3 regions of the Franconibacter daqui genome follow, and region 2 is predicted to be linked to each of the others. Evidence: predicted binding sites of a transcription regulator. Region 2 holds the regulator's gene; each other region holds the start of a gene.
The links. The regulator PurR, encoded in region 2, represses purine synthesis genes. The targets are predictions, from matches to a motif close to CANGCAAACGTTTGCNTG.

Region 1 (4,465 bases), 280 kb from region 2:
AGTTAGCGATAGCGACTTCGCTGTAGAGCACGCCGGAATTGGGTTCGAACAAGCCGATATAATCATCCGGCACGCGAAATTCCGGCCAGCGCGCCATGAGTTGGTCGGCATTGAAGGTCTCAAGCGGCAACTGCCAGCGCTGAGCGCTTTGCGCTACGTTGCGCAAAAATTCAGAATGGGCGGGGCCCAGGTTAATGACGCCGCTGCGCTGAAAAATACGCGCTTCGGTAAGGGACTGAAGCTCATCCCATAACGCCTGGGCGCGCAGTACCAGCGGGACATAGATTTCACCTTCGCCATAAGCGTGGCGGATAAGCCGTGTTTCGCCATGATGGCTGCCTTGCTGGTGCGGCGGATGACCACTGTCCGTCATCAGGACATTCAGCCCTGCCCGGGTGGCGTAATACCCTGCCGCTGCGCCAACCGAACCGCTGCCAATGATAATCAAATCGTATTGCATGGAGGTGCTCCGCATAGGTTGTTACTTAGCAGAGTAATTAAGGCGGGAAAGTTGCACAAGACTAAAAATAATAATGGCGCTCCGAAGAGCGCCCGATGGTTATAAGGGAAGCATCAGACTAATGCTTGCGATAATCATTTTCCTGGTATTCGCTGGATTCAATTTTTGCAATGCCAGCTTCTAAAATGGAAATAAATTGTCTGGCTACATCGGTAGTTAGCCACAACGTCTGGCCTATTTCCGTCTCTTCATGGTCAGACGGATTGGATGTCAAGTAATGCAGCCTTAGCATCATGGCATCGTAGCTGTCTACGGTGCTGATATCCCATCCAACAAGGGGATGTGTCTGAATAACTTCATTAATTTTTTCCATTATAACCCCCTTAATACGTGTTTAAAGACAACGGCTCATGAGGTTTCAATGCGTGTTTTATTGAAGCTGTCTAAGTATATCAATCAATATGCTAAAAAGAGGCAAAAATAAATACCCTGCAACACATTTTTTGAAATAATTGATTTATTTGAACAATAAAACGGCAAATTATTCAATAGCAGACGCGAAAAAGAAGGATCAATAAGGATATGCTGAAAAGCATTTTATTAATAATAGCAGAAATAAAAAAAGCCGGGCGGCGAAGCCCGGAAACGACACCATAAGAGAAATTTAGGTTAAGTCAGGGTTCGCTAAACCAATCCTCAGCGCTTTCCCAGGTTTCCTGAAGAATTTCGCTGACGCGATCTTTCGCTTCTTTGCCTGCGCCCAGTACCGAAAGATTATTGGTGGCGGCATAGCGCACCTGGACGCGGTTAGGAAAGTCGGGGAACTGTTGTTCAATTCGGCGGCTAAGCTCGCAGGCCAGGGCGTCGATAGCGCCAGGCGGCAGCGTTGTGGTTCTGGCGATAGTCACTTCTACACGCATAAACACCCCCTGTTAACGATACTGTATATTTATACAGATAATTGCGGTGGCTTGCAACAGGGGGCAATGTAAATGCTGCAGCTTATGCCTGGCGTTTCACGGACCAGCGCACTTTTTCACCGGCCAGGAACGGCACGATGCTATCGTCGCTAAGGCTGATGCTTTGCGGCATCTCTACCTCTTCACGCACCAGCTCAATAACCTCTTCGTTTACCGGCAGGCCGTAGAAGCGCGGGCCGTTGAGCGAACAGAACGCTTCAAAATGCGCCAGTGCATTCATCTCTTCAAACACCGTGGCGTAAGCGCCCAGGGCGGAAGGGGCGTTAAAACAGCCGGCGCAGCCGCAGCTGGCTTCTTTGCGATGGCGAGCGTGCGGTGCAGAGTCGGTACCCAGGAAAGCGCGCTCAAAGCCGCTCGCCACCAGTTCGCGCAGCGCCTGCTGGTGAACGCTGCGTTTAAGGATGGGCAGGCAATAGAGGTGAGGGCGCACGCCGCCAACCAGCATATGGTTGCGGTTGAACATCAAATGCTGCGGCGTAATGGTGGCGGCAAGAAGCTCATTGCCTTCACGCACATACTGGGCGGCGTCTTTGGTCGTGATATGTTCAAACACCACTTTCAGCCCTGGCAGGCGGCGGCGCAGCGGTTCCATTACCGTTTCGATAAACCGCGCTTCGCGATCGAAAATATCGATATCTGCGTGAGTGACTTCGCCATGCACCAGCAGCGGCATGCCCAGACGCTCCATACGCTCCAGCACGGGCATAATCGCGTCAATGCTGGTGACGCCGTGGCTTGAGTTAGTGGTGGCGTTCGCCGGATAGAGCTTGGCGGCCGTAAAGACCCCTTCCTCGAAGCCGCGCGCCAGCTCGTCGGCATCCAGCGTGTCGGTCAGGTAGCAGGTCATCAGCGGTTCAAACGTATGGCCTGCGGGGACGGCATCCAGAATACGCTGGCGATAAGCGACAGCCGCCGCCACGGTAGTTACCGGAGGAGCCAGGTTCGGCATGACGATGGCGCGCGCATAGGTCTCGCTGGTATAAGGCAGAACGGTTTGCAACATCTCGCCATCGCGCAGATGGAGATGCCAGTCGTCAGGACGGCGGATGGTTAACACCTGGGGTTGTTCAGTCATGAAATGCTCCGGCTAGAAGGACAAAAATGGCTGGATTTGCGCCGGGCACTAAGGATAAGCGGAAACGTTTTCGTTTGCACCCTTTTCGTGCTTCGCGCCGGGGCTATCACCCCGACGCCGAAACTCAGTCTATAAAGGGGATCACGATTTCACCCGGCTTCACTTCCAGCCCTTTGGCATAGCGTTTGGCCAGCTTTTCGCCTTCGCTGCCATCTTCGCTCAGCACATAAGCGGGGTGCTGATTGAAATAGCTGCGCAGCGACTGATTAAGGTAAGGAGTCAGGGTTTCCAGCAACGCCTGCATTTTTTGCGGCTGAACCGTCGCGTTAACCACCTCCATTTCCTGAAGATAAATCGCCCCCTTCTCTTTGTTAAAGACCGGCAGCGCTTTCAGCGTCAGCTTCATGTTCGCTTTTTGATTGCCGAAAAGGGAGGTCATATCCAGACTGGCATCGCCGGTCAGGGTGACTTTGTTTGGCTCTTCACGCCCAATCTGGCTTGCCAGATTGCTCAGCACGATGTGGGCATCCGCCACGCCCGGCACGCCGATATCACGCGAGAAATTATTCCGTTTTTGCAGCGCCTGGTTAATTTCCTGCTCGGTAACCGTGTACTGGGTTAGCTGGTTACACCCTGCCAGCAGACCGCTGACAACCAGCGCGGCGGCGACAATAAAGCTCTTCATCTCATTCCTCGACATGTGCACAAAGTCCGTGTCAGGGGATCCTGACACAAAGCAGCATGTCGCGCCAGAGTAAGTGTCGCCAGCGGAAAAGGCTGAAAAAGCCGGTGGCGGCCACCGGCATAAGGATTAAATAGAGATTGAGGAGAGAAGGTTGACCTGGGTTTGTTTGGCCATATTGTCCCGGTAATCCGCCACGCGGGTCGGGTACTCTACGCCTGCCACCAGCGTCAGGTTACGCAGCAGCGGGAAGAGATGAATATCATCCTCTGAGAGCTCGCCATTGACGGCGTTAGGCTGCTTAATCAGCTTATCGAGATCGCGCAAATCATCGTTGATGTTCTTGATAAGCCCTGCCGAGTGGGCAAGATGCTCGTCGAAATCGCCAATCGCCGCCTCTTTCTTTTTCACAAAGTAAGCCCGCGCCTGCGGGGTGGCGAATTCATCAAAAGGCGCTTTGGCGATGCGCGGCAGCAGCAGGCGGTTGACGTAGCCGTTTACTTTGCGAAGCCAGGTTTCAATGGCCGGATTACGCTTCCCGGTGAGCAGCGGTTTGCCGTCGAGCTTATCGACGTAGTAGACAATATCGAGGCTTTCCGGCAGATAGCGGCTGTCATCTTTTTGCAGAATCGGGGCCATCTTCTGACCAATCATCCGGGTGGGCGTTTCTTCATCATCGTTGAGCAGCACGTTCAGCTCAACCGGGATATTTTTCAGCCCAAATATCATGCGCGCTTTCACGCAAAACGGGCAGTGATCGTAAATATATAGCTTCACGTTTCTCCTCCTGTTATGGCGTCCGTGCCTTCAGTATGGAAGAGAAGCCAGGGCGGGGCAAATTAGCTGCCCGGTTCAAGCATGCTCGGCTCGAGGCGCTTCTGGCTGAACTGCCACCACAGAGCAAAGCATGTCGCCACGCCGATAACGCCAAGCATCATCCAGGGCAGCTCTGGCTGCTGAAACGTTTTGCCGGCGTCAAACAGCCAGCCGCCGCCCGCATAGCCGAGCGCGCCGCCAAAGGCGAGGCCAAGGCGGCTGAAGCCCATATAGCTGCCGCGGGCGCGGGAATCGGCGAGCGAAGCGCTGAGCGTCTCCCGTGCCGGCTCCGCGATAATCGAGCCGATGTAAAACAGACAAATCAGGGTAAATAGCTGCTGCAACGTGCCCACCAGGCCTATCGGCAGCAGGCTCAGCGTCATCAGCAGCAGGCCCGCCATCAGGCGGTGCTCCAGGCGATAGCGCTTTTCGCTCCAGCGAGCGACAGGGTA
Region 2 (4,465 bases):
CGTAGCCGCCGATAAGAAAAGCAATCGTCTGCGGCACATAACTTAAGCCAATTACAGCAGGGCTGTAGCCCATTTCACTAAGAATAAAGGGTGAACCGGTGAGCCAGGCGAAAAAGCTGGCGGAGCAGGCGGCGTAAATAAGCACGTTGCCGCGATAAGCGGATGAGCGCAGCAGGGTGCCAAAGCGGATTTTTTCCGCCTGCGGTTCAGCCGCGGGTTTAACACGCGGCTGCAGGCGCAGCGCCGGCAACATCAGCAGCAGCGTCACGGCGAACAGTACGATGAAAATGGCCCGCCATTCGAAATGGTTCAGCAGCCAACTGCCCAGCAGCGGCGCCAGAGCCGGAGAAAGCCCCACCAGCGGCATAATCGTCGCGAAAATACGGTTAACGCGGTGCGCCGGGTAGTAATCCGTCACCAGCGCCTGCCAGATAACCGCGGCGGCGCACACGCCTACCGCCTGCACGAAGCGCAACGCCAGCAGCGCCGCCGCGTTTTCCACCCACAGCATACCTATGCAGCCGACGGCGAAAATCGCGAGGCCCGTCAGCAGAACGGGACGGCGACCAAAGCGGTCTGAAAGCGGTCCCCAGATCAGCTGCGCCACGGCGAAACCCGCCAGAAACAGGCTCAGGGAGGCGCTGATCGCCGCCGCCTGCGTTTGCAGATCCTGCTGAATAGCGGCGAAAGCGGGCAGATACATATCGGTCGCCAGAAAGCCGAGCACGCTAAGCCCGGCCAGCCAGACAAGAAAAATTTTCGAGGGTTGCATAGGTTCCTCTTATGACGCTTTAACGAAGACCGCGAGTGTAAAGAGTGCAGCCTGCAATGTGAAACGCTAATATTTGGCGATTGCGTTCAAAAATTTTGCAGGCATAACATGTGGTCCGAATATTCTCTGGAAGTGGTTGATGCGGTTGCCCGCAGCGGAAGTTTCAGCGCGGCGGCCCAGGAGTTGCACCGCGTACCCTCAGCCGTCAGCTATACGGTGCGACAACTGGAGGAATGGCTGGCGGTGCCGCTCTTTGAACGTCGCCATCGTGACGTAGTGCTCACGCCCGCCGGCGCCTGGTTTTTAAAAGAAGGGCGTTCTGTTATCAAAAAAATGATGATCACGCGTCAACAGTGCCAGCAAATAGCCAACGGCTGGCGCGGGCAGCTTTCTATCGCTGTCGATAACATTGTCCGCCCCGAACGCACCCGCCAGCTGGTGCTGGATTTCTATCGGCATTTTAACGATGTCGAACTGAAAATTTCTCAGGAGGTTTTCAATGGCGTCTGGGACGCGCTGGCGGATGAACGTGTGGAGGTGGCGATTGGCGCGACGCAGGCGATTCCGGTAGGCGGCCGCTATGCATTTAGGGATATGGGCATGTTGAGCTGGCATTGCGTGGTGGCAAGCCAGCACCCTCTTGCGCAACAGAACGCGCCGCTTAGTGACGACCAGCTGCGCGAATGGCCCTCGCTGGTGCTGGAGGATACGTCGCGTTCGCTGCCCAAGCGCATTACCTGGCTGCTGGATAACCAGCGTCGGGTGATTGTGCCGGACTGGCCTTCAGCGGCGGATTGCCTGAGCGCGGGTTTGTGCGTCGGCATGGTGCCGTCGCATTTCGCGCGCCCGTGGCTTAAACGCGGCGAGTGGCGGGCGCTGATGCTGGAAAACCCGTTCCCGGACGCCGCCTGTTGCCTGACGTGGCGGCAAAACGACGCCTCTCCGGCGTTGCAGTGGCTGTTGGATTATTTAGGCGACAGTGAGACGTTGAACCGGGAGTGGTTGCGGGAGCCGGATTAACCGGCCCCCGGCAGGATTAGCGGCGATAGTCGCGGAAGGGACCGTCCGCCACGGAGCGGCGCTCAATCAGACGCGGATGGACTTCAATGGTCTGCGACTCTTCACGCTTGTTGACAATACGGTCCAGCAGCATGTTGAACGCCGTCTGGCCGAGAGTCTCTTTCGGCTGATGAATAGTGGTCAGCGCCGGGCTGAAATAACGGGCGTTGCGCACGTTGTCATAGCCGATAATAGAAATATCGTGCGGTACGCGCAGCCCCATCTCGTCGGCGGCGCAAATCGCGCCCATCGCCATGATATCGCCGCCGCAAAAGACTGCGGTGGGGCGATGCGGCTGCGAAAGCATCTGCTGCATGGCGCGGTAGCCCGATTCCGGCTCGAAGTCGCCCTGGACAATCCAGTTTTCCGGCATTGAGATCATCGCTTCCTTCAGCGCCTTCATAAAGCCTGCCAGGCGGCCCGCGCCGGTGTTGCGCTCAAGCGGCCCCGGGATAACGCCAATTTCGCGATGACCGCGTTCGATTAAATAGCGCCCGGCGATATATCCGCCCTGGAAAGCGTTATCGATTACCGAGTCGGTGAAATCCGCTTTTGCCTCGCCCCAGTCCATCACCACCATAGGAATGTGACGGTACTCTTCCAGCATGCTGAGCAGCGACTGCGGGTATTCGGAGCACATTACCAGCAGGCCGTCGACGCGTTTTTGCGCCATCATCGACAGGTAAGCGCGCTGTTTTTCCAGGTTGTTATGAGCGTTGCCAAGAATCAGCGTGTAACCCTTGGCGAAACAGCTGTTTTCCACCGCTTCGATGATCTCTGCGAAATAGGGCGCCTCGCTGCTGGTCGCAAGCAGACCGATGGATTTGGTGTGGTTAACCTTAAGACTGCGCGCCACGGCGCTCGGCGAGTAGTGCAGTTCTTTAATTGCCGCCCATACCGCGTTGCGCGTCTCTTCCGCGACAAAACGGGTTTTGTTAATTACATGTGATACAGTTGTAGTGGAAACGTTTGCTCGCTTCGCGACGTCTTTAATTGTTGCCATTAGTTGTCACTCCAGACCATGCCCTAACTTCCTGAAAAAACGCTGGTTAAACGTTTGCCTACGCTACCCCCTTGCGGCAACGAAAACGTTGCATCAGGCCGGGAAAAGCCAGTTCGGCTGGAAGGAGAGGGGGGTAATGGCCGGTACATAATAAATTAGCCGAGAATTTTGGCCGATCTTGCGCAAAAGGGGAAGAGGGAAAACGCATATCAGACTAAATCAAAGAGGATTTTTGCGTTGGACTATGTAAAAATGAAGCGCACCCGCTTTTTGTAGGGTTAAAAAGGAGAACAAATGAGTACCGAACTGAAATTTTCGCTGGTCACCACCGTCGTTGTGCTGGGTCTGATTGTGGCTTCGGCGCTGACGGCGGTAATGCACTGATTCGCTTGTCGGGAGAGGGGTTAACTTTCCCTCTCCTCATCATTTTTCCTTATAAATCCCCACGTTGTCCTTTCTTTTATTGCCCGTTCGGGTAATCATTAGCAAATAACAAAAAAGCTACACCCTTAACAAAATCGCAAATATCTTTTGCGATTCTTGTGACTTCTGTCCCAAAGCTATATCTGACATGCTGATTGGCATTCCGTTCTTGTCAGTTGCGCAACCGCCGCTGACGCTCTCTCGTTTTGTCTGGAGTTTTGCATGAGAGTTAATTTTCCTTTACTGGCGCTGGCGATTGGCGCTTTTGGTATCGGCACCACCGAGTTCTCGCCAATGGGGTTGCTGCCGGTTATCGCGAAAGGCGTTGATGTGTCTATACCCGCCGCTGGCATGTTGATTAGCGCCTATGCGATAGGGGTGATGGTTGGCGCGCCGCTGATGACGCTGCTGCTATCGCACCGCTCGCGCCGCAACGCGCTTATCTTCCTGATGGCGATTTTTACCGTCGGCAACGTCCTCTCGGCCATTTCGCCGGATTACGGCACGCTGCTGGCGTCGCGCATCCTCACCAGCCTCAACCATGGCGCTTTCTTTGGGCTGGGGTCCGTCGTGGCGGCAAGCGTGGTGCCGAAACATAAGCAAGCGAGCGCGGTAGCAACCATGTTTATGGGACTGACTATCGCCAACATCGGCGGCGTGCCAGCGGCGACCTGGCTTGGCGAAGTTATCGGCTGGCGCATGTCATTCCTGGCGACCGCCGGGCTGGGCGTCGTCTCTATGATAAGCCTCTTTTTCTCCTTGCCGAAAGGCAGCGCGGGCGAACGCCCCGATGTGAAGAGCGAACTGGCCGTGCTGATGCGCCCGCAGGTGGTCAGCGCGTTGCTGACGACGGTGCTCGGCGCTGGCGCGATGTTTACGCTTTATACCTATATTGCGCCAGTGCTGCATAAAGTGACTGACGCTACGCCTGCATTTATTACCGGCATGCTGGTGCTGATTGGCGTAGGCTTCTCAATTGGCAACTACCTTGGCGGGCGTCTGGCGGATCGTTCGGTCAACGGCACGCTTAAAGGCTTCCTGCTGCTGCTGATTGTGATTATGGCCGCTATCCCGCTGCTGGCGCGCAGCGAGGTGGGCGCGGCGGTGAGCATGGTTATCTGGGGTGCGGCGACCTTTGCCGTGGTGCCGCCGTTGCAGATGCGCGTAATGCGCGTGGCGAGCGAAGCGCCGGGCCTTTCTTCTTCGGT
Region 3 (4,465 bases), on a different contig from region 2:
GCTATCCGCGAGGGAATTGCCCGCGCAACGCTGCCGGGACGTTTTCAGATTGTGAGCGACTCCCCGCGCCTGATCCTCGATGTGGCGCATAATCCTCATGCGGCGGCTTACCTGGCCGAACGCCTGCGTCAGTTGCCAACGCGCGGCCGGGTGCTGGCGGTGATCGGCATGCTGCATGACAAAGATATCGCCGGGACGCTGGCCTGTCTGGAGCCTGTAGTCGATAGCTGGTATTGTGCCCCTCTGGAAGGGCCCCGTGGCGCCAGCGCAGAGCAGTTAATTGAGCATCTCGGCGCAGGCGAGGTTTTCGCAAGCGTGGCCCAGGCCTGGCGTGCGGCGATGGCGCAGGCGCAGGCGTCAGATACGGTGCTGGTGTGTGGGTCGTTCCACACGGTAGCGCAGGTAATGGAAGAGATGGACGCGGGGAGAACCGGTGGCGAGTAAGTTTCAGAACCGATTAGTGGGAACCATTGTGCTGGTGGCGCTCGGGGTAATCGTGCTGCCCGGGCTGCTTGACGGAAAGAAAAAGCATTATCAGGATGAGTTCGCCGCTATTCCTCTGGTGCCGAAACCAGGCGACACGAACGAACCCGATATGCTGCCGGCGGCCACTCAGGCGCTGCCGGCTCAGCCGCCGGAAGGGGCGGCGGAAGAGGTGAGGGCGGGCAACGCGGCGACCTCTTCTATTGATACCACGCGCCTGCCGGCGGAAACCGGCGCGGGCATTGACGAAGTACCGGAAGAGGTGCAGCCGAAGCCCAAACCGAAGCCGGTTGAGAAACCTAAGCCGGTAGAGAAGCCGCAGAGCAAACCGCAGCGCGATAAAACCGATGAGCAGTTGGCGATGCTGAGCGAAGAGGAAAAGCCTGCCGCGAAGCCGACCCAGAACAAACCGGAAGCGCCGCCTGCCGGTAAAGCCTACGTGGTGCAGCTGGGCGCGCTGAAAAATGCCGACAAAGTAAATGAAATTGTTGGTAAACTTCGCGCCAGCGGCTATCGCGTTTATACCTCGCCTTCAACGCCGGTGGCGGGGAAAATCACCCGCATCCTGGTTGGCCCGGAAGCGTCAAAAGATAAGCTTAAAGGTTCGCTTGGCGAACTGAATAAGATTTCCGGCCTTAATGGCGTGGTGATGAACTATAGCGTGAACTGATAAAAGCGCGCCGGTCAGGCGCGTGAATCGGCCAGCCGCCAGCGAAGCGGTCAGGGCAATAAGTAAGCGAAACGGGCCTTAACCGCGGCGCGCGGGATAATGGCGTTGAATCTTTTTTCAACGCCATTTTTTATTGAAGTGGGATAAGGAAACCCTACGCAAACGTTTTCTTTTTCTGTTAGAATGCGCCCCGAACTGGACGTCAGGGCGATTTATCGTGGGACACATTCATGGTCTGGATAGATTACGCCATTATTGCGGTGATCGGCTTCTCCTGTCTGATTAGCCTTATCCGCGGGTTTGTGCGGGAAGCGTTATCACTGGTGACGTGGGGCTGTGCTTTCTTTGTCGCCAGCCATTACTACACTTACCTGGCAGTCTGGTTCACTGGCTTTGAGGACGAACTGGTACGAAATGGGATTGCTATCGCGGTGCTGTTTATCGCGACGCTTATCGTCGGTGCGGTGGTCAACTATGTGATTGGCGCGCTGGTGGAGAAAACCGGCCTGTCGGGGACAGACAGGGTGTTGGGGATCTGTTTCGGTGCTTTACGAGGAGTGCTGATTGTCGCCGCCATTCTGTTCTTTCTGGATACCTTTACCGGCCTGTCGAAAAGCGAAGACTGGCAAAAGTCGCAGCTCATTCCGCAATTCAGTTTCATCATCAGGTGGTTTTTTGATTACCTGCAAAGCTCGTCAAGTTTCTTACCCCGGTAATCGTGCCGGGGGCAGGCTTTGAATTGAGGAAAAGACAACATGTGCGGTATTGTCGGTATCGCCGGTGTTATGCCGGTAAACCAGTCGATTTATGACGCGTTAACGGTGCTTCAGCACCGTGGGCAGGATGCCGCAGGCATCATCACCATTGATGCTAACAACTGCTTCCGTCTGCGTAAGGCAAACGGTCTGGTGAATGATGTATTCGAAGCCCGCCATATGCAGCGTTTGCAGGGCAATATGGGCATCGGCCATGTGCGCTATCCGACCGCAGGCAGCTCCAGCGCTTCCGAGGCGCAGCCGTTCTACGTCAACTCCCCGTATGGCATCACGCTTGCCCACAACGGCAACCTGACCAACGCCCATGAGCTGCGCAAAATGCTGTTCCAGGAAAAGCGCCGCCATATCAACACCACCTCCGATTCCGAAGTTCTGCTGAATATTTTTGCGAGCGAATTAGATAACTTTCGCCACTATCCGCTGGAAGCGGACAACATTTTCGCCGCCATCGCCGCCACCAATCGCCTGATTCGCGGCGCTTACGCTTGCGTGGCGATGATCATCGGCCACGGCATGGTCGCTTTCCGCGACCCGAACGGCATCCGTCCGCTGGTGCTGGGCAAGCGCGACGTGGGCGACGGCCGCACCGAGTATATGGTCGCTTCTGAGAGCGTGGCGCTGGATACGCTGGGCTTTGAGTTCCTGCGCGACGTGGCGCCGGGTGAGGCAGTTTACATCACCGAAAAAGGCCAGCTCTTTACCCGCCAGTGCGCGGATAACCCGGTGAGCAATCCGTGCCTGTTTGAATATGTGTATTTCGCGCGTCCGGACTCGTTCATCGACAAGATCTCTGTCTACAGCGCCCGCGTGGGCATGGGCAAAAAGCTCGGCGAGAAAATCGCCCGCGAGTGGGAAGATCTGGATATCGACGTGGTTATTCCTATCCCGGAGACCTCCTGCGATATCGCGCTCGAAATTGCCCGCATTCTGGACAAGCCGTACCGCCAGGGGTTTGTGAAAAACCGCTACGTGGGCCGCACCTTTATCATGCCGGGTCAGCATCTGCGCCGTAAGTCGGTGCGCCGCAAGCTTAACGCCAACCGCGCCGAGTTCCGCGATAAGAACGTGTTGCTGGTGGATGACTCCATCGTACGCGGCACCACTTCTGAGCAGATTATCGAGATGGCGCGCGAAGCGGGCGCGAAAAAGGTTTACCTCGCTTCCGCCGCGCCGGAGATTCGCTTCCCGAACGTTTACGGCATTGATATGCCAAGCGCCAATGAGCTTATCGCCCACGGTCGCGAAGTGGACGAAATTCGCCAGATTATCGGCGCCGACGGGCTGATTTTCCAGGATCTCAACGATCTGATCGAGGCGGTGCGCGCTGAGAACCCGGACATTCAGCAGTTCGAATGCTCTGTGTTTAACGGCGTGTATGTGACCAAAGATGTGGATCACAACTATCTGGAATACCTGGATTCCTTGCGTAACGACGACGCCAAAGCGGTGATGCGGCAGAACGAAGTGGAAAACCTCGAGATGCATAACGAAGGCTAAGCTTTCCGCTTCACTTTGATAAAACGCGAACTTTTCAGTTCGCGTTTTGTTTTTCAGGGGCGGCAGATTTGCATCTCGCGGCGTCTTGCGGCAAAGTCAGCGCAACATCAAAGCAGGGGCGATAGCATGAAACGACTCATAGTGGGCATTTCCGGGGCGAGCGGCGCGATTTATGGCGTGCGCCTGTTGCAGGTATTGCAGAACCTTGCGGAAATTGAAACCCATCTGGTGATGAGTCAGGCGGCGCGCCAGACGCTGTCACTGGAAACGAATTTTTCCCTGCGCGAAGTGCAGGCGCTGGCGAATGTGGTGCATGACGCCCGGGATATCGCCGCCAGCATCTCTTCCGGTTCGTTTAAAACCGACGGCATGGTCATTTTGCCTTGTTCGATTAAAACCCTTTCCGGCATTGTTAACAGCTATACCGACGGGCTGCTCACCCGCGCGGCGGACGTGGTGCTGAAAGAGAGAAGGACGCTGGTGTTGTGCGTACGCGAAACGCCGCTGCACCTGGGCCATCTGCGGTTGATGACCCAGGCGGCGGAACTGGGCGCGGTGATTATGCCGCCAATGCCGGCGTTTTATCACCGTCCGCAAAGCCTGGACGACGTGATTAACCAGACCGTTAACCGGGTGCTGGATCAGTTTGACATTACGCTGCCGGAAGATCTTTTCGCCCGCTGGCAGGGCGCCTGATCGCGGTAAGCTGCGCCAATAACGTGCAATACCGTGCGGCGCGCCTCATTTTGGGGCGATTCTGTAACAGCGATCATATCCTGCAAAATTAATCCCACCTTTTTGCTTTTCCCGCTGAGATTCCGAGGCGGGGAGTGCTATCTTTCCCTCAGATAACGTTGTTGCAACCTTCCATTAACATTATTTGGCGCAATTTTCAGGCGCAGAAAAGTGGCATGAGAAGTGCAATACGATAGCTGTTACACACAACAACACAACACAACACAACACAACACAACACAACACAACGCAACAGATAATAAAATCAGCAAACTTGAGGGTAATGTATGAAGAAGAAGGTGCT

Region 1: a site for PurR is predicted at 2,573-2,590, ahead of pyrC (dihydroorotase). Genes of this name have one in related genera too.
Region 3: a site for PurR is predicted at 1,309-1,326, ahead of cvpA (colicin V production protein). Genes of this name have one in related genera too.

The regions. Positions count from the first base shown of each region.
Region 1 is NZ_BMKJ01000001.1:818,251-822,715, forward strand. It holds gene solA (N-methyl-L-tryptophan oxidase) at 1-460, opposite strand, end outside; gene bssS (biofilm formation regulator BssS) at 579-833, opposite strand; gene dinI (DNA damage-inducible protein I) at 1,135-1,380, opposite strand; gene pyrC (dihydroorotase) at 1,463-2,515, opposite strand; gene IEX01_RS03900 (lipoprotein) at 2,640-3,200, opposite strand; gene grxB (glutaredoxin 2) at 3,327-3,974, opposite strand; gene mdtH (multidrug efflux MFS transporter MdtH) at 4,037-4,465, opposite strand, start outside.
Region 2 is NZ_BMKJ01000001.1:1,095,572-1,100,036, forward strand. It holds gene punC (purine nucleoside transporter PunC) at 1-772, opposite strand, end outside; gene punR (DNA-binding transcriptional activator PunR) at 881-1,792, shown strand; gene purR (HTH-type transcriptional repressor PurR) at 1,809-2,834, opposite strand; gene cydH (cytochrome bd-I oxidase subunit CydH) at 3,129-3,218, shown strand; gene IEX01_RS05255 (MFS transporter) at 3,480-4,465, shown strand, end outside.
Region 3 is NZ_BMKJ01000005.1:251,428-255,892, forward strand. It holds gene folC (bifunctional tetrahydrofolate synthase/dihydrofolate synthase) at 1-444, shown strand, start outside; gene dedD (cell division protein DedD) at 434-1,153, shown strand; gene cvpA (colicin V production protein) at 1,384-1,869, shown strand; gene purF (amidophosphoribosyltransferase) at 1,909-3,426, shown strand; gene IEX01_RS16875 (UbiX family flavin prenyltransferase) at 3,499-4,122, shown strand; gene argT (lysine/arginine/ornithine ABC transporter substrate-binding protein ArgT) at 4,449-4,465, shown strand, end outside.